2 regions of the Halalkalibacterium halodurans genome follow, and region 2 is predicted to be linked to the other one. Evidence: a T-box and tRNA genes for the amino acid it is inferred to sense, from the RefSeq annotation. Region 2 holds a T-box; the other holds one or more tRNA genes.
What was found. A T-box is a leader RNA that pairs with one kind of tRNA and senses whether it is charged. The one in region 2 lies ahead of glyQ (glycine--tRNA ligase subunit alpha), so its partner is inferred to be a tRNA-Gly.
Positions count from the first base shown of each region.

Region 1: it has a tRNA-Gly gene. The T-box ahead of glyQ (glycine--tRNA ligase subunit alpha) is inferred to sense a tRNA for this amino acid. The anticodon was not compared.

Region 1 covers NZ_CP040441.1:3,200,409-3,210,308, reverse strand. The annotation lists gene FED51_RS15605 (MarR family winged helix-turn-helix transcriptional regulator) at 1-398, shown strand, start outside; gene racE (glutamate racemase) at 409-1,209, shown strand; gene FED51_RS15595 (ISL3-like element IS651 family transposase) at 1,427-2,644, shown strand; gene FED51_RS15590 (GerMN domain-containing protein) at 2,779-3,876, shown strand; gene rph (ribonuclease PH) at 4,102-4,875, shown strand; gene FED51_RS15580 (XTP/dITP diphosphatase) at 4,872-5,456, shown strand; gene FED51_RS15575 (metallophosphoesterase family protein) at 5,484-5,993, shown strand; tRNA gene FED51_RS15570 (tRNA-Gly) at 6,322-6,395, shown strand; tRNA gene FED51_RS15565 (tRNA-Arg) at 6,400-6,476, shown strand; gene FED51_RS15560 (hypothetical protein) at 6,626-6,838, shown strand; gene FED51_RS15555 (DUF4352 domain-containing protein) at 7,027-7,674, shown strand; gene FED51_RS15550 (hypothetical protein) at 8,266-8,595, opposite strand; gene ilvD (dihydroxy-acid dehydratase) at 9,057-9,900, shown strand, end outside.
Region 2 covers NZ_CP040441.1:1,531,084-1,540,983, forward strand. The annotation lists gene FED51_RS07470 (HD family phosphohydrolase) at 1-1,447, shown strand, start outside; gene ybeY (rRNA maturation RNase YbeY) at 1,431-1,910, shown strand; gene FED51_RS07480 (diacylglycerol kinase family protein) at 1,891-2,283, shown strand; gene FED51_RS07485 (DUF502 domain-containing protein) at 2,323-3,066, shown strand; gene FED51_RS07490 (cytidine deaminase) at 3,066-3,464, shown strand; gene era (GTPase Era) at 3,457-4,371, shown strand; gene FED51_RS07500 (YqzL family protein) at 4,603-4,752, shown strand; gene recO (DNA repair protein RecO) at 4,788-5,552, shown strand; T-box leader at 5,600-5,782, shown strand; gene glyQ (glycine--tRNA ligase subunit alpha) at 5,927-6,820, shown strand; gene glyS (glycine--tRNA ligase subunit beta) at 6,807-8,888, shown strand; gene ccpN (transcriptional regulator CcpN) at 8,978-9,631, shown strand; gene FED51_RS07525 (pyruvate, water dikinase regulatory protein) at 9,655-9,900, shown strand, end outside.

The DNA of each region.
Region 1 (9,900 bases), 1.7 Mb from region 2:
TAAAACAGAAGGGGCGGGAAATATTATCCCACTTCCCGATTACGCCCCCCCAGTTTGTTGCGCTGCAATGGTTAAATGAACATGGGGATATGACGATAGGTGAATTGTCACAAAAAATGTATTTAGCTTGCAGTACAACAACCGATTTGATCGATCGGATGGAGAAAAACCATTTAGTGGAGCGAGTCAAAGATCAAAATGATCGGCGCGTCGTTCGTATTCATTTATTAGAACGTGGAAAAACAATCATTGAAGAAGTGATCCGTAAACGTCAAGAATATTTAACGGATATCTTAGAAAAGTTTTCAGACGAAGAAGTGAGCATGTTTGAAAACTATTTAAATGTCTTGTATGACGAGATGCAGGCCAAAAAAGAGGAAGAGAAAAAAAGAAATTGAGGGAAATCGATTGGATAGACCAATAGGGGTTATAGATTCAGGCCTTGGCGGGCTAACGGTCGCTAAGGAACTGATAAGACAGTTACCGAAAGAAGAGCTAATTTACATCGGGGATTCAAAGCGCTGTCCGTATGGTCCTCGTCCACCGCATGAAGTGAGGACTTACACATGGCAAATGATCGAGTATTTAACGAAGCAGGAGATTAAAATGCTCGTCATTGCCTGTAATACTGCTGCAGCAGTCGTCTTGGATGAGGTGAAGGAGAAGCTCTCTATTCCTGTCGTCGGAGTTGTCCAACCGGGAGCGATTAGCGCACTAAAAGTGACGAAGAATGAACATGTGGCCGTCATTGGGACAACAGGCACGATTCAAAGCGGGGCCTATGAGCACACGTTGAAAAAGATCAACAATCGGGTACAGGTTGAAAGTTTGGCATGCCCCCCATTTGTCCCTCTAGTGGAACGAGGGATTTTTTCAGGTCCTGAGGCATTAGAGACCTGTTCAGAAACCCTTAAGCCTTTACAAGGGAAAGGGTTCGACACGCTCATTTTAGGCTGCACCCACTACCCGTTATTAAAGCCTGTGATCCAAGAGGTGATGGGATCAGACATTCAGATCATTTCCTCGGGGGACGAAACGGCGCGAGAAGTAAGTGGATTACTTTATCATAAGCAGAGGTTGCGTACTTGTAATGAAGCACCAGAACATCATTTTTACACAACGGGTGATGCGAAAAGCTTCAAGCGATTAGCAGATGTCTGGTTAGAAATGAATGTTCCAGGGGTAGAAACGATTACCCTTGAGTCATAGAAAGAAAACGAAAATCACACTACTCCATGGTGTGATTTTTTCTTTTGTGTGAACGCTCATTCCTTTATTAGCTTACCGATATAATTCTTTTTTACGGCTCTACAATAAATGTTGGGGTTTTTGCACAAAAGAGGGGCAAAAAAAATGCACGCAGGCTCCTTTATCCATTATCCTTGAATTGTCCAGAAACAAAGAAAGGATAGGAGCTGCGTGTACGATGAATTTTACCATGGATTTGCCCGGATTAAAAGGTGTGAAGGTCACAAAGATGGAGGAACGAGAGGGCTTTATCGCGCTCCATGTAGAAATGCCGCGAACGCCTCATCGTTGCCCATCCTGCGGGGAGAGAACCGAGAGAATCCATGATTACCGCATCCAAAAAGTTCAACATCTCAAGCTCTTTGAACGGTGGGTGTATCTATTCTATCGAAAGCGCCGGTACGCGTGCAGATGCGGGAAGCGGTTTGCGGAGAAAGCCTGTTTTGTAGAGCGATATCAGCGTCAGACAGTGGAATGGAATCAAGCGTTTCGCTTACGGCTCATTCAAGGGAAGAACTTTACGGACACAGCGAATCAATTCCAAACGTCCGTGACAACTGCCATGCGCCGGTTTGATCAATTGGCGGCCCCCCTCGTGAAGAAGGTGGATCACCTTCCTCCTCGGATTGCGATTGATGATTACAAAGGGGATACGAATGCGGGGAAATATCAAGTGATCATTGCGGATGCAGATACACGGAAGCCACTGGATATCTTACCGGATCGTAAAGCCGATACGCTTAAACGATATCTTCAAGAGAAGGGTCATCATGTGAAAACAGTCGTGATGGATCTCAGTTATACCTTCAAGTCGGCTGTTCAAAAGGCCTTAGGCCACCCGCTCATCATTGGGGATCCGTTCCATTTCTGTCGTTACATCTACTGGGCTCTGGAAGGGGTTCGCCGCCGAGTGCAAAAAGCGTTCCATCCGTATCATCGAAAACGATGTAAACGGATCAAACATCTGTTTCAGAAAGAGAGAGAAGGACTGGATGATAAGCAAAAGAAGAAGGTGGAGCGGTACTTAGAGCTATCCCCTGATTTAAGGGAAGCGTATGAGCTAAAAGAACATTTTCGTCAGTGGTATCAAGAAGCGAAGATGCAAGGAAGGGAAGGACGAATGAGCGAGGTGAAACAAGGGCTCTACGCCTTTTACCGAAGAGTGGAGGCGAGCCCGTTAAAGGAGTTCCACCGAGCCATTCAGACGCTGAAGAACTGGCAGACCGAGATCTTGAATAGCCTCGCGTTTGGCTTAAACAATGGTTTTATTGAAGGACTGAATAATCAAACGAAGGTGATTAAGAGAAATGCCTTTGGTTTTCGGCGTTATGATCGCTTGCGAAACCGTATTCTCTTGCATCATCAATTCAAACATCAGACATTCGGGGTAGGATAAGAGGGGCTCGCCCTCCTATGCCACCCCAACATTTGACTAAGAACCTTTTTTACGGCTTTTCCAAGATAGATGGTCTAATTTGTGGGCAGGCTCGTATACATTTAGTACAAACATGCTGAGGAGGGAATAGGGAAATGCGCAAAATCCTAAGAAAAGGGGCGCCGTTTGTCATCATTGCGGCATCGCTTGCTGTATTTGCGGCGTGCTCTTCTGGAGCCAACGAAGCCTTAAATGAAATGGATACACCGCCTGTCAATTATGTAGAAGAAGGCGAATCATTAGAGTTAGAGGAAGAAGGGGTTCCAGAGGACGAAGGCGAGCGTGAGGAGAAAGGAGAAGAAGGGGATGAAGAATCAGCCGTAGAAGAAACAGTCAATCGTGAGCTGTATTTGCTAGATGAAAACGGCATGGTCGTCCCGCAAACGTTACCGCTGCCAAAATCCGACGGTGTGTTGAAACAATCCCTTGAATATTTAGTTGAGGGTGGCCCTGTCACGAATTTATTACCGAATGGGTTCCAAGCGGTGCTTCCTCCAGATACGGAGATGTCTGTCAATTTAGAGGACGGTGTAGCCGTTGTTGACTTCTCGAAAGAGTTTACCGAATACGATGGGGAGAAGGAACAACAAATTCTTCAATCGATTACATGGACGCTTACCCAATTTGAAAACGTAGAAAAAGTAAAACTTCAAGTGAACGGTCATGAGCTCGAGAAAATGCCGGTTAATGGAACACCGATTGGTGATGGTTATAGCCGTGCCAATGGAATTAACTTAGAATCGGGCGATGTGGTTGATGTCGTCAACAGCGAGGCGGTCACCCTTTACTTTCTTGCCCAGTCTGGAGATCAGACGTACTATGTCCCGGTCACTCGCCGGGTCAATGTGAAAGACAATTCGTTTGCGGCGGCGGTGGAGGAGCTTTTAAATGGGCCGATGGTGACGTCTCCTTTAGTCACCGATTTCCGCAATGGGGTTGAGCTATTGGACGAACCGAAATACGAAAATGGCGTCGTCACCCTGAACTTCAACGAAGCGCTTTTAAGTCAAATGCAAGCAACTGCCGTTTCGGATGAAATCATTAACATGTTAGCCTTAACGCTTACAGAGCAAGACGGTGTGGAAAAAGTAGCGATTCAAGTCAACGGAGAGACTAACATTTTAAATGAGCAAGGTGAATTTGTGGCAGAGCCTGTTTCTAGGCCAAGTCAAGTGAACACTGGGAAGTTTTAAGGCGTTTCATGAATTGGACAAATGGAGTTTTGGTTATTATAATCATAAGGACGGAGGTAGCATGAAGCGCTACCTTTTCTTTTTGCACGATTGGAAAGGATATCGTTTTTCGGAAGTCAGAAAAACGATAACTTTTGCGAGTAAAGGCTCAATGAATGAGCTAAGTTTTTCTTTTATACGAATACATAAACTAGAATGGACACGCGGATAAGGAGGAATAAGAACATGAGAATGGATGAACGAAAGGCCGATGAATTGCGGCCCATTTCAATCGAAATCAACTACTTACACCATCCTGAAGGCTCCATATTAATTTCAATAGGGAACACGAAGGTTATTTGTACGGCGAGCTTAGAGGATCGGGTTCCTCCTTTTTTACGAGGGCAAGGCAAAGGTTGGATTACCGCCGAATATTCCATGCTTCCACGTGCGACTGAGCAACGGAACATGCGTGAGTCGACAAGAGGAAAAGTAAGCGGACGGACAATGGAAATTCAACGTTTAATTGGACGAGCGCTGAGATCCATTATTGATTTAGATAAAATCGGTGAACGGACCGTGTGGATTGACTGTGATGTGATCCAGGCAGATGGGGGGACGCGGACGACGTCGATTACAGGCGCCTTTGTCGCGCTTTCGCTTGCGATGGAAAAAGCATTGGCGAATGGAGCGATCCAAGAATGGCCAATTGATGACTTTCTAGCAGCAGTTTCTGTTGGGATTGATCCGAAGCTTGGAGCGATCCTTGATTTATGCTACGCTGAAGATGCACAGGCAGAAGTGGATATGAACGTTGTCATGACAGGGAAAGGTGAGTATGTAGAACTTCAAGGAACGGGGGAAGAGGCGACCTTCTCTCACAATCAGTTGCTTACGATTTTAGCCTTGGCCGATAAAGGGATTAAGCAATTAATCGAGGAACAACGGAATGCATTAGGAGCGATTGCCAATCGTGTGGATGAAGCGAAGCAAAAAAAGAAGGAACAATCGGAAGCATGAAAGAATGGATCGTTGCAACAAAAAATAAGGGCAAGGTAGCAGAGTTCGAAGCCATTTTAGGTAAGAGAGGGTTTTCGGTCAAATCACTTCTCGATTACCCAGCAATTGAAGACATCGAAGAAACGGGAAGCACATTTAATGAAAATGCGACAATCAAGGCAGAGGCGATCGCCGAGCGTTTTCAACGGCCTGTACTTGCTGACGATTCAGGATTAATCATCGACGCCTTGGACGGACGTCCGGGCATTTTCTCTGCTCGGTATGCAGGGGAAGAAAAGGATGATCAAAAAAACATCGAAAAAGTCCTTCGCGAATTACAAGACATCCCGTGGAAAGCGCGAACTGCACGCTTCCATTGCTCCATCGCGCTCGCCCGCCCGCAGGCAGAGACAATCGTGTTTGAAGGAACGTGTGAAGGGTATATCACAACAGAGCCAAAAGGAACGGGTGGCTTTGGGTACGATCCAATTTTTTATGTACCGTCCCATGACAAAACGATGGCAGAATTGACGCAGGAAGAGAAAAACAAGCTAAGTCACCGATACCACGCGTTAAAGCAGTTGGATAAGTGGCTTGATTAATTGGGGAACAAAAAGGGTGTGATCCAGATGAAACTGTTAATTCTTAGCGATAGTCATGGCTGGAGCGATGAACTAAAGGCGGTTGCGGACAAGCATCGCCAGGAAGTGGATGCCATCATCCATTGTGGCGATTCTGAACTACCCCGAGACGATCGCGCCCTTGAAGGCATGAATATCGTTCGAGGGAATTGTGATTTTGGTGTTGATTTTCCTGAGGACTTTATAAAAACAGTAGGTGATTTTAACGTTTATGTGACACATGGCCATTTATACAACGTAAAAATGAGTTACGTCTCCCTTACGTATCGTGCAGAAGAGGTAGGGGCACAACTTGTTTGCTTCGGTCACTCCCATGTGGCCACAAGCTTCCAAGAAAACGGTATTGTTTTTGTGAATCCGGGAAGCCTTCGATTGCCGAGAAACAGGAAAGAACAAACGTATTGTCTTGCATATGTGAGAGACGATCAGATCGAACTCACATTTTTGGATCGCGACGGCCATGAAGTAACTGACCTTCAACGGACGTACCTACGTTAACCGGAATGGGAAGTTTTTTCTCCCCATTCCGGAATAAACTAGTTGACATTCATTTTATTTTTCGCTATTATAATAGAGGTCGCTGTATTATTAGAAGCCATTTTGCCTCGACGCATCAGGCTGCAAAGCATAGCAGAAGAGGAAGAGGCATGAAAAAGTAATGTTCAGAAAACCAACTTTAATGCGGGTGTAGTTTAGTGGTAAAACCTCAGCCACGAGCGACACATCTGCCGAAAAAGCTCCGAGTTGCCTCGACGCATCAGGCTGCAAAGCATAGCTAGAAGAGGAAGAGGCATGAAAAAGTAATGTTCAGAAAGCCAACTTTAATGCGGGTGTAGTTTAGTGGTAAAACCTCAGCCTTCCAAGCTGATGTCGTGAGTTCGATTCTCATCACCCGCTCCATCGAGTCCCAGTAGCTCAGCTGGATAGAGCAACGGCCTTCTAAGCCGTCGGTCGGGAGTTCGAATCTCTCCTGGGACGCCATTTAGCTACATAAAGTAACCTTTGGTAACAACAAGGGATGGAACAGATAAAGGATGCTATCACAGACTGTGAAAGCATCCTTTTTTTGATGGATAATAACGGAGGATTGAAGAATATACTGCTTTTGAAACATACAAGGAGTATGAGCAATGTCAACAGGAGTGAAAGCATTAAATTATCGCTGTGTGTTAGTGGAGGACACTGAATTGGAGGAGCCAAAAGCGATTGTTGAGACATCTAAAGAAATCGCGACAACGATCTTATCCCGTGTACCCATCAAGAAAGATAAGCATAGTGGTTTAAGCTCATTGTTTAGAAAATGTATAGGAAAAGGTTATATGATTATCGGAGAAAGTAAATGAGAAATAGTATGCCTTTTGACTTATTAATAAAAATTAGCTTAAGATAGATTTATCCTCATATTTTGACTATAATATCACAACATTCAGGTAAAAATACGAAAAATATATAAAATTATGTAGAAAATAATCAATCGTTAGGGTATAATCTTCCTGTGAAGTTTTTACTAAAATTTAATAGGGGGATGATTATGTCAAACGAAACAAAACCGAAAAAGCCATTTTATAAAAAATGGTGGGTCTGGTTAATCGCAGTTATTGTTATTTTTGCGGCTGTTTCAGGAGGAGATGATGACTCCTCAGAGACTGCACAAGAACCTGAACCAGAGGCGGAAGAAGTGTCTGCAGATCAATCAGAAAATGAATCTGAGGAGCCAGAAGAGGCTGAAGGCACAGAAGAAGATACAGAGGAAGAATCAGCAGAGGAAGAAGACCCAATTGCTGGTCTCGGTGAAGCTTTAAAAGTCGGTGATGTAGTCTTCACGGCTAATGGTACTAGCACAGCTGGTAGTGTTGGAGATGTTCTTACTGCAGAGGCGAAAGGAACTTTCCTCATTGTAGATGTAACAATCAAAAATGAAGGAAGCGACTCTATTACGGTTGATTCGTCTTTCTTTAAATTAAAAGTCGGAGATGTAGAATATGATTCTGATTCCTCTGCTGGACTTTACGCGAATGAAGGTGCTGACTTTTTCCTTACTAAGCTAAATCCTGGTTTGGAACTACCAGGTAAAGTGGTATTTGATGTTCCGCAAGACGTGCTTGATAGCGATGATATTTTGTTGAACGTACAAACCGGGTTTTTTGGAACACAGCAAGGGGAAATTAAAATTCAATAGTAAAGCTAACCGGTTCTCATTATTGGAGAACTGGTTTGTTTTTAATATAGATCTAAAACTACGTACTCTGCACTTGTGAAAATAAAACGTCTAGAAGAGTGGTCTTATGATAAAAAAAACTCCTATCGTTAGAAAAGAACTTGGTGGCCAGACCAATTTCGGTAACGAAAGGAGATCTTACTTATAAGTGACAAAATTTATTACATACAAGATGGAATTTAAAAGTACCACATCGTGATCATCCCAAGTATAGATGGAAGAGTATTTTATGTTAGTAAAAGAATTCTCAGACACTTTCACATTAAAAAATGGAGAATCATTAGTTTAGCTACATATGCCCAGTATCTTAAACATAGCAAATCGTAGCAGTTGGGCGCCAATTGTACCTTTGCAACAGTCGCTTTAGAAGCAGTACATACATTAAAACAGTCGTTAGTGAAAAACGATCGTCATTTACCAAAGTTCAGATGAAACGTAGAATCCCAACTCCAATACGTGGCATGGCACAGAGTATGTGCTTCCTCTGTTCGTCTAGTGAAATCGTGGTACGATGCGGCGGTATGACAAGTGAAACGAAAATAGGCCTGTCCATTAATGGGAGAGGCCTTTTTTCGTTTCAAACAGTGAGAAAGAAGGTTTTTGGGAAAGGAGATGATAAATGTCGTTTACTAATAGGCGCCGCCCATGCTCTGTGGCGAGGCGCTCTCGACTAAAAAATAACACATCCCACTTTCTCTTTTTTAACCGTTTCATTAATCGCTTTTCGTTCATATGGGAATGACGTTCAATGAGCGCAAGCTTAAAAGGAACGAGGGCGAAGTGAACGGGAATGCTTCCGACATGATAATTCAAGGTAGGGTACAAGTTTTCTTGAATAAGAAGCTCATAAAAGTCTGATTCTTCCTCAGTTTTACACTTCATCCGTCCATTTTCGACCAGCACTAAAGAGCCAACCTTTGTTTGCCTTAGCCGGACGATAGGGAGAGGGAATGGAAAATTTTTTGAGCGATAAGTTGTCCAAGAGAGTTTCCACATTTTACATCACCACGACTAGTTTGCCCAGTTTTTTTTATTTTATGTTTTGAAAAAATAGCAAAAAAGAGTTGTTCCATTGATGCTTGAATCCATGCGTATGTAAGCGTTGTCAAGGGGGCTGACTAATCGAAATAGTCAAATTATTTTTGTAAAAGTGGTTGACCGAAGCGGCAGATAGGCGTATTATATTCAGCAAAAGACAGAAACGAGATAAACAAATGTCCGTATATAGAGGATATTTTTTGACTATTTCGTTTTCACAAAACATAGAATAAAGCGTAACGCTTTAAAGTGGAGAGAGAGCAGAGCTTAGAGAAGATAACGAAGCAACAGTGGGAGCGATTAAAATGAGAAGTGACATGATAAAAAAAGGCATAGACCGAGCCCCCCATCGAAGTCTGCTTCGTGCCGCAGGGGTCAAAGAAGAGGAGATGGATAAACCGTTTATCGGGGTCTGTAACTCTTACATTGATATTATTCCAGGTCATATGCACTTAAACAAGTTTGCTGAAGTCGCGAAGGAAGCGATCCGAGAAGCCGGAGGAATTCCTTTTGAGTTCAACACGATTGGCGTTGATGATGGAATTGCCATGGGTCATATCGGAATGCGGTACTCCCTTCCAAGCCGTGAAATCATATGTGATGCGGCAGAAACCGTTATTAATGCACACTGGTTTGATGGAGTCTTCTTCATTCCAAACTGTGATAAAATTACGCCAGGTATGCTGATGGCATCGGTTCGAACCAATGTCCCATCTGTCTTCGTATCAGGTGGACCAATGGAAGCAGGGCGTACAAAAGACGGAAAGAACCTATCGTTAGCTTCTGTCTTTGAAGGAGTAGGCGCATTTTCGTCAGGAAAAATGACAAGGGAAGAGTTGCTCGAAATTGAGCAAACAGCCTGTCCAACCTGTGGTTCCTGTTCCGGGATGTTCACGGCAAACTCCATGAACTCGCTCATGGAAATGCTAGGGATGGCATTGCCGGGGAACGGAACGATCGTTGCAACTTCTGAGGCACGGCACCAGCTAATAAAAGACGCAGCGAAACATTTAATGAACTTAATTGAAAAAGATATCCGTCCTCGCGACATTATTACGAAAGAAACGATCGATGACGCATTCGCTCTTGATATGGCGATGGGAGGATCAACAAATACGGTTCTCCACACGCTTGCGATTGCAAATGAAG
Region 2 (9,900 bases):
GCCAGTGATCATTAGAGAAGGGCAGCTGCTTGTAAAAGAAGGAGAAAGCATTAACTACGATACGTATGAACAGCTAAGGCTTGTCGGGTTGCTTGATGATACGTTCAATCCGTTTCCATATATCGGGCTTGCGATCCTTGTCATTTTAATTGTCATGATGGTCGCCTATTATTTAAAAGAAACGAAGTCATCTGTTCAAACGAACAATAGTCACTTGCTTATGTACATTCTTATTTTTATCGTGACCGTATCAGTCATGAAAATTGTTTCGTTTGTTGAGGCTTTTGACATTCAGGCATCTGGCTATGTAGTCCCTGCAGCTCTCGGAGCGATGCTGCTCACTATGTTGGTCCACCATCGCATTGCCTTGTTCTCGAGCATCATGTTTGCGATTATTGGCAGCATCCTATTTAATCAAGGCGTGGCGGGGTCGTATAATTTTTCATTCGCCCTTTATATTTTGTTCAGCTCGTTTGCTGCTGTGTATTTCCTGTCGCGCTCACAAAATGTAACAACACTCATTTTGCGCGCAGGTTTATTCGTATCGTTTATGAACATGCTAATTCTTTTGTCCATTTTGTTTTTAAAATCGGTTCAGACAAACTGGATGGAAGTTGGCTTACACATGGGATTTGCTTTTGCATCAGGCTTTTTAGCAGCCGTGCTCACACTGGGTCTCATGCCTTTTTTTGAGGCGGGCTTTGGCATCTTGTCAACATCGAAATTAATCGAGCTTTCGAATCCAAATCATCCATTATTGCGAAAAATTTTAACCGAAGCTCCTGGAACATATCACCATAGCGTCGTTGTTGGAAACCTCTCGGAAGCCGCTTGCGAATCGATTGGAGAGAATGGGTTGCTTGCACGGGTGGGCTCCTACTATCATGATCTGGGGAAGACGAGACGGCCGCACTTTTTCATTGAAAATCAGATGAAAATGGAGAATCCCCATGACCGGATCTCTCCGCAGTTAAGTGCGACGATCATTATTTCTCATCCGTATGATGGGGCAAAGATGCTGAAGGAATATAAAATGCCAAAAGAAATTATAGATATAGCCGAACAGCATCACGGGACAAGCTTATTAAAATATTTTTACCATAAAGCTCAGCAAGAATCAGATCAAGAAGTAGAGGAAACAAGTTTTCGTTATCCTGGACCGAAGGCACAATCAAAGGTGGCGGCTATCGTCGGAATTGCCGATAGTGTGGAAGCAGCTGTTCGGTCAATGTCTAGACCGAATCCGAACAAAATCGAAGCGCTCGTTCGAAAAATCATTACCGATCGCCTTGAAGATGGACAATTTGACGAATGTGAATTAACGCTAAAAGACTTAGATCAAGTTGCCAAATCGATCTGTGAAACGTTAAAGGGAACATTTCATGAGCGTATAGAATACCCCGAAGATGAAAAAAAGAAGGAGAGTGGCCATGAACATTCAAATTGATATGATCGATCATACGGATACGCTAACAGAAAAACAGGAAACGTTGATCCGAGAGCTTCTTCACGAAGCGGCGCGCTACGAAAAGTTAGCGGAAGGGACATATGAACTTTCGCTATCCTTTGTCAGCGATGAGGAGATCCAAGAACTGAATCGTGATTATAGAGGCAAAGATCAGCCGACAGATGTGATTTCTTTTGCTCTAAATGAAGTAGGTGAGGGAGAACAGCCAGTGGAACCAGAAGCAGGTACACCGAATTTGCTTGGAGATATCATTGTCTCAATTCCGCGTTGTCAAGAGCAAGCGGAAGCATATGGTCATTCGTTTGAGCGAGAGCTAGGGTTTTTAATTGTACACGGCTTCCTACACTTGTTAGGTTATGACCATATGAGCGAGGATGAGGAGAAAAAAATGTTCATGCGACAAGAGGATATTTTGACTGCTTATGGCCTTACAAGATCGTAATAAACGGGGCTTTCGTCGGTTGCTACGCTCCTTTGTCTATGCGACGAACGGACTTGTGTATGTCATTAAGCGTGAACAAAATATGCAAATTCACCTCGCAATTAGCATAGCTGTCCTTTTCCTTGGGCTTCTTCTGGAGTTGTCCACGTACCAGTGGCTTGTCCTTCTCCTCGTCATTGGAGGGATATTTTCCCTCGAAATTATGAATACAGCAATTGAACGAACGGTGGACCTGATTACGGATGAATACCACCCGTATGCTAAGCGAGCGAAGGATATTGCAGCAGCCGCAGTGTTTGTATATAGTATATTTGCTATCATTATCGGATTGATCATTTTCATTCCGCCACTTTTGGAAAAATGGTTTTCATGATGTAACGGAAAGATTGGTTGAGAGGGGCCTTTGAACAAAATGTGGAAAAGGTTTCAAAAAAACATCATCGCAGGGGTTATCTTCCTTCTACCTGCCATTGCAACAATTTACGTGATCGTGTTTTTATTTGGATTGATTGATTCTTTCCTAGGATCATTCATAACCGATGTGCTTCGTGGGTTAAATATTATCACGGTAGAAGAAGGTCGAATCTATTTTTTGGGTGTCTATACTCCATTTTCTGAACGGCTGTTGGGCATCGGATTTATTTTAACGATTATGCTGATTGCGTGGATCGGTTCAATGCGGCTACGTGGACAAGGACATCGAACCTTTAGTCGGATTGATCAAGCGTTTCGAAAAATTCCAATCGCAAACTCGATCTATACTTCAGTAGAGCAAATCATTCATGCGTTTGCACAGGAACGGACATCGTTTCAAAATGTAGTGCTTGTTGAATATCCGCGAAAAGGTCTGTATACCGTAGGCTTTCAAACAGGAGAATCAAAAGGCGAAGTGCAACGAGTAACGTCAAAAGATTGCATCAATGTGTTTTTACCGACGACCCCTAATCCAACTTCTGGATGGCTTGTCCTCATTCCGAAAGAGGATGTCATTCATTTAAACATGACGGTCGAGCAAGGATTAAAGTTTATTATCTCTGGTGGTGTGGTTGTGCCGCCAGATCCCGAGGAAATGTTGGAACGAGAGCATCTCGAAACGTATTATGATGAAAAGAAAATGATGGTTCGGGTGCGATCAAAAAGAGGAGATGAATCATAATGGATCGACAAATGTTAATTAAAGAAGCCATTCAAGCGAGAGAAGGAGCGTATGTTCCTTATTCCCGCTTTCAAGTAGGAGCAGCCCTACTCATGAAGGACGGCTCCGTTATTCGCGGGGCAAACATCGAAAATGCATCCTATGGTTTGACGAACTGTGCTGAACGAACAGCGCTGTTTAAAGCTTACTCTGAAGGACGTCGAGATGTGGTGGCAATTGCAGTTGTTGCCGATACGAAACGACCCGTTCCTCCTTGTGGAGCCTGTCGTCAAGTCATGGCTGAGCTATGTCCTGCTGATACAAAAGTTTACTTAGGAAATTTACAAGGGGACATTCAAGAAATAACGGTTTCTGAACTATTGCCAGGAGCCTTTACTGCGGAGGATATGAATGATTAATCAGAAAGAAGGATTCAAATCAGGCTTTGTTTCCATCATCGGCCGCCCAAATGTTGGAAAGTCTACACTGTTAAATCATGTAATCGGTCAAAAAATTGCGATCATGTCAGACAAGCCGCAAACGACCCGCAATAAAATCCAGGGCGTTTATACGTCAGAAGACTCGCAAATTGTGTTTATTGATACACCAGGGATTCATAAACCAAAGCATAAATTGGGCGATTTTATGATGAAGGTTGCACAAAACACGCTTAAAGAAGTGGATCTTATTTTGTACGTGGTTGATGGGGCAGAGGCATTCGGTCCAGGTGAGGAATTTATCATTGAACGGTTAAAAGAAGCGAAAACCCCAGTCATTCTTGTGATCAATAAAATTGATAAAGTTCATCCAGATGATTTGCTGAGCTTAATTGAAACCTATCGTCATAAGCATGAATTTGAAGAGGTCGTGCCGGTCTCGGCATTACAAGGAAATAATGTGCCAACTTTACTGTCAGAAATCACTAAGCATTTAAGTGAAGGACCGCAATATTATCCGAGTGATCAAGTAACAGATCATCCGGAACGCTTCGTCATTGCTGAGTTAATTCGTGAGAAAGTGCTTCACCTTACACGAGAAGAGATTCCCCATTCCATCGCTGTTGTCATTGAACAAATCAAACGGCGACAGCATCAAGATACGGTCTATATCGGGGCAACGATCGTTGTGGAACGTTCTTCTCAAAAAGGAATCATTATTGGAAAACAAGGAAAGATGCTGAAGGAAGTCGGACAGCAAGCACGTGCGGATATTGAGGCATTACTCGGATCCAAAGTATTTCTCGAACTTTGGGTAAAAGTGCAAAAAGATTGGCGTAATAAACCGCAGCATCTTCGTGACTACGGTTTTCGCGAAGACGAATATTAATGTATGATTGCAACGTGCAAGAAAATGTCACACACTCTTTACAATGGCTGGGGGAACAGCCATTGTTTTTTTTGCTAGAAACGTTTAAGATATAGAATAAGAAGAAATATATGACAAAACAAAAAAGTCAAGGTGATTCAACTAGTAAATATTCCATCTTATCTTTTTGTTAAAGCGGGTCAATCTATGCTTAGAACGTTTAAGTCTTTCTATAGGAAGGTGGAATCTGAAGTGCTCGATTTATCTTGGAAAGTATTTGAGAAGACTGGTAATGTGGATACGTATCTTTTGATCAAGGAAATAGAGCGTGCATCAGATCAGCAAAGTCAAATGGAAGACCTTGAACTTGTAATAGAGGAACAAGATAGTCCTACTCATTAACGTTGTTAGTTGATCGTGTTAAAGTGGTGAAGAACATGTTTCACAAAGCAGAAGGCATCGTCATTCGCACGGTTGATTATGGTGAATCCAACAAAATTGTCACCGTGTTTACGAGAGAATATGGAAAAATTGCTTTAATGGCTCGAGGGGCCAAACGTCCGAAAAGCCGGCTAACCGCAGTCACTCAATTATTTACGTATGGCATGATGATGTTTCAAAAAAATGCAGGACTTGGAACATTAACGCAAGGTGAAATTATACAATCTTTTCGGGAGGTTCGAAATGATCTGTTTCGAGCCTCCTACGTCTCTTATGTTACGGATCTAACAAACAAATTAACCGAAGATGAAAAGAGAAACCCTTACTTATTTGAGTTGTTGTATCAGACGATTCATTATATGAACGAAGGGATGGATCCAGACGTATTAACGCGAATTTTTGAAGTGAAAATGTTCACAGTCGCTGGCATAAAGCCAGAGCTGGATCAATGTGTGTCATGTGGATCGACGGATGTTCCAGTAGGTTTCTCCATAAAAGAAGCGGGCTTTTTGTGTAAACGATGTATTGAGAAAGACCCACATGCGTATAAAATTACAGCTCAAGTAGCCAAGCTACTACGTTTGTTTTATCATTTCGATTTGCAGCGGCTTGGAACCATCTCGTTGAAGCCGGAAACGAAGGCGACTCTCAAAACCATCATCCATCAATATTACGATGAATATTCAGGCTTACACTTAAAATCGAGACGATTTTTAGACCAGTTGGAATCAATGGGCTTTCACGACCAATCTACGGATTGACAGAACAGAAAAAGTTAAGTATGATTCAAAGTACCAAAATGTTATATTTCAATGCTATGACGGAGAACAGTACTTGATTCCTTTTACATAAAAGCGAACCTAGGATGGTGAGAGCTAGGGATGTAAACATCAAGGAAGGCACTCTTGAGCATGAACGATGAAAAGAAAGTGGCCTATGGTGTCATCATAGGCAAATAGGGTGGAACCGCGGGTTAACTCTCGTCCCTATGCCGTCCGTTCGGCATAGAGGCGGGAGTTTTTTGTACTTTAAGTGAAACTTTTGTTCAGGAGGAAAGAAAGGCAACGGCTTTCACTAAAGGTTTGACGCGCCGATTTCGAACGGTGGTCTATATGAAAAGGAGGAGCTTGAACAGATGAATGTGCAGACAATGATTTTAACGCTGCAAGAGTACTGGTCAAAACAAAACTGTATTTTGTTGCAGGCGTATGATACGGAAAAAGGGGCAGGTACGATGAGTCCATACACGATGCTCAGAACGATTGGACCCGAGCCTTGGAACGTCGCCTATGTGGAACCATCCCGTCGTCCAGCAGACGGACGGTATGGTGAAAACCCAAACCGATTGTATCAACACCATCAATTTCAAGTGATCATGAAGCCATCGCCAACGAATATTCAGGAGCTTTATCTTGACAGTTTGCGGGCACTTGGAATTAATCCACTTGAGCATGATATCCGCTTTGTAGAAGACAACTGGGAGAATCCATCCCTCGGATGTGCTGGTCTCGGCTGGGAAGTGTGGCTTGACGGTATGGAAATTACTCAATTTACGTATTTTCAACAAGTGGGAGGTCTTGAGGCGAATCCTGTTTCGGCTGAAATTACGTACGGTTTGGAGAGGTTAGCTTCCTATATTCAAGACAAGGAAAACGTTTTTGACCTTGAGTGGGTAGAAGGTTTCACGTATGGCGATATTTTTACTCAGCCAGAGTACGAGCACTCTAAATATACGTTTGAGGTATCAGATTCCGCGATGCTGTTTGAGCTGTTTAGTACGTATGAGAAAGAAGCGGATCGTGCCCTTGAGGAGAATCTCGTATTTCCGGCATACGACTACGTCTTAAAATGCTCGCATACCTTCAATCTTCTTGATGCCCGTGGTGCAATTTCTGTTACCGAACGGACAGGCTACATCGGGCGTGTGCGAAATTTAGCGCGTAAGTGTGCAAAGAAATATTACGAAGAACGAGAAAAGCTAGGATTTCCTATGCTGAAAAACAAGGAGGCCGATCATGAGCAAGCGTGATTTTCTGTTAGAAATCGGACTGGAAGAATTACCTGCTCGCTTTGTTTCAGATGGAGAGAAGCAACTAGCGGATAAAGTGGAGTCGTTTTTAAAGGAGCAGCGGATTTCATTTGAACAAATATCCTCATTTTCCACGCCCCGCAGGTTAGCGGTTCTTGTTATTGGTTTGGCTGAGAAACAAGCAGATGTAGAAGAAGAAAGCCGTGGACCAGCCAAAAAAATCGCCTTGGACGAAAGTGGAAACTGGACAAAAGCCGCTCAAGGATTTGCTCGAGGCCAAGGAGTCTCTGTTGATGATTTATATATACAAGAAGTGAAAGGGACGGAATATATTTTTGCGAAAAAATTTGTCGCTGGTCAAGAGACTGCTTCTCTGCTTCCAGAACTAAAGGAGCTTATTACAAGCTTACACTTTCCTAAAAATATGCGCTGGCATACATACAGCTTGCGATATGCCCGTCCAATTCAATGGCTTGTTGCATTATACGGACAGGAAGTTATTCCTTTTGAAATAACGGGTGTAGCTGCTGGTCTAGAGACCGCTGGGCATCGATTTTTAGGAGAAAATGTCACGATCGATGAGCCAACTTTATATAAGGAAAAGCTCCTACAGCAATACGTTATGGCTGATAGTGAGGAGCGAAAAAAAGCGATTCGTCATCAAATTCAATCGATAATGGAAGAAAAGGATTGGGTAATTCCAATTGATGAGGATTTACTCGATGAGGTAACGAACCTAGTGGAGTACCCAACCGCCTTATTTGGGCGCTTTGACGAGGCATTTTTATCTTTACCAAACGAAGTACTCATTACATCGATGCGTGAACACCAACGCTACTTTCCGGTGAAAAATCAAGCCGGTGAACTGCTTCCATATTTTGTGACGATACGAAACGGGGATCACCGACACCTTGAAAATGTCGTAAAAGGAAACGAAAAAGTGCTACGGGCTCGCCTATCAGATGCAGCATTTTTCTATGGAGAAGACCAAAAATTAAACATCGACGAAGCAAACAAGCGACTCGATCAAATCGTCTATCATGAAGAGTTAGGCTCGATAGGTGATAAAGTAAAACGGGTTAAGGTGCTTGCCGCTTCGATTGCGGAGAAGCTGGGTGTAACGAGTCAAACTTTACAAGCGATCAACCGAGTAGCAGAAATTTGCAAGTTTGACCTTGTGACACAAATGGTCGGTGAATTCCCTGAATTACAAGGACGAATGGGCGAAGTCTATGCAGAGATTGCCGGTGAACCACCAGAAGTAGCAAAAGGGATCGTTGAGCATTATTTGCCGCGATTTGCAGGAGATCAATCACCGAGCAGTGTCCAGGGAACGGTGGTAAGCTTAGCGGATAAGCTCGATACGATTGCAGCATGTTTCGGAATTGGTTTAATTCCTACTGGCTCTCAAGATCCTTATGCTTTACGGCGCCAAGCAGCTGGTGTTGTTCAAATTTTACTAGATCATGAGTTGGATTTAGATGTGGATGAGCTTTTGCTTGAGACAGTTGAGCAGTTACAGGAAAAAGAGCTGTTAACTGTACCTGAAAGCGAAGTTGTGAAGCAATTACGTGAATTTTTTGCCCTGCGTGTGAAAACAAAATTACAAGACGAGGGAGTTCGGTACGACTTAACAGATGCTGTACTAGCCTCAGGAATTTCCAATGTTCCAGTTGTTTTCAAGAAAGCGAAGCTATTGGTCAGTAAAGTAAATACGCCTGAGTTTAAAGAGCTTGTGGAAGGCCTTAGCCGTGTCACGAACATCGCAGGTAAAGCAGAAAAAAATGTGGCTATCAATCCGGACCTGTTTGAAAAAGAAGAGGAGCGGGTATTGTATGAGGCCTATGTGCAAACAAAAGATCTTGTCCAAGGGGCTTTAGCAAGTGGGGATGTCTCTGCAGCTTATGCTGCGCTTGAACAGACGATTGAGCCGATTCACCAATACTTTGAGCACGTGATGGTGATGGTTGATGAGCAGGTAATAAAGGAAAATCGGTTAGCCTTAATGCATGCTTTTGCCGGTGTGATTGGCTCTTACGCTAACTTTCAAGAAATAGTGTTTAAATAAGCTTTTTTCGATGCCAACCGATGATAAATCGTATATAATAATAAAGTTAATGTATAACACATTTAGAACTGTTCTGGTCAAAGTGTGTGATGAAGGCGGTGAGACCAATCGAATTAACGAATCGTCAAGAACACATCTTAGCTATCGTAAAAGAAAATGGCCCCATTACGGGAGAACAAATTGCCGAACGTCTATCGTTAACAAGGGCGACGCTTCGCCCTGACTTGGCGATCTTGACAATGGCCGGTTTCCTTGATGCTCGCCCGAGAGTCGGTTACTTCTATACTGGGAAAACAGGCTCACAGTTGTTAACAGACAAAGTGAGAAACATTCAGGTGCAGGACTATCAATCAAGACCTGTCGTTGTCCAAGACTCATCATCCGTTTATGATGCGATCTGCACCATGTTTCTTGAAGATGTGGGGACGCTCTTTGTCGTGGACAAGCATTCAACACTTGTCGGCGTACTCTCCCGAAAAGATTTGCTCAGAGCAAGTCTAGGAAAGCAATCACTTGAGACCATTCCAGTAAGTATCATTATGACGCGAATGCCGAACATAACCATTTGCAAAAAAGACGATTTTATCATTGAAGTGGCTAAGAAGCTTATTGATAAACAAATTGACGGGATTCCGGTCGTACGGGAAGTCGAACGGGGGTCAGGTTTTGAAGTGGTCGGTCGAGTAACAAAAACGAACATCACCTCCCTTCTCGTTGATTTGTCAAACGATGAAATCATATAGCCCTGGGAGACAAGGAGGTCGTGATGGAACTAGGTAAACAGCGCCCTGTAGTCTATGTTGTATCAGACTCGGTAGGCGAAACAGCAGAGTTAGTTGTAAAAGCGGCTGCTAGTCAATTTAGCGGTGCAGGTATTGAAGTGCGGCGAATTCCATATGTAGAGGATAAGGAGACGGTCGATGAAGTTATCCAGCTTGCCAAACAAGCGGATGCCATCATTGCCTTTACATTAGTAGTCCCTGGTATTCGGACGTATCTGCTTGAGAAAGCG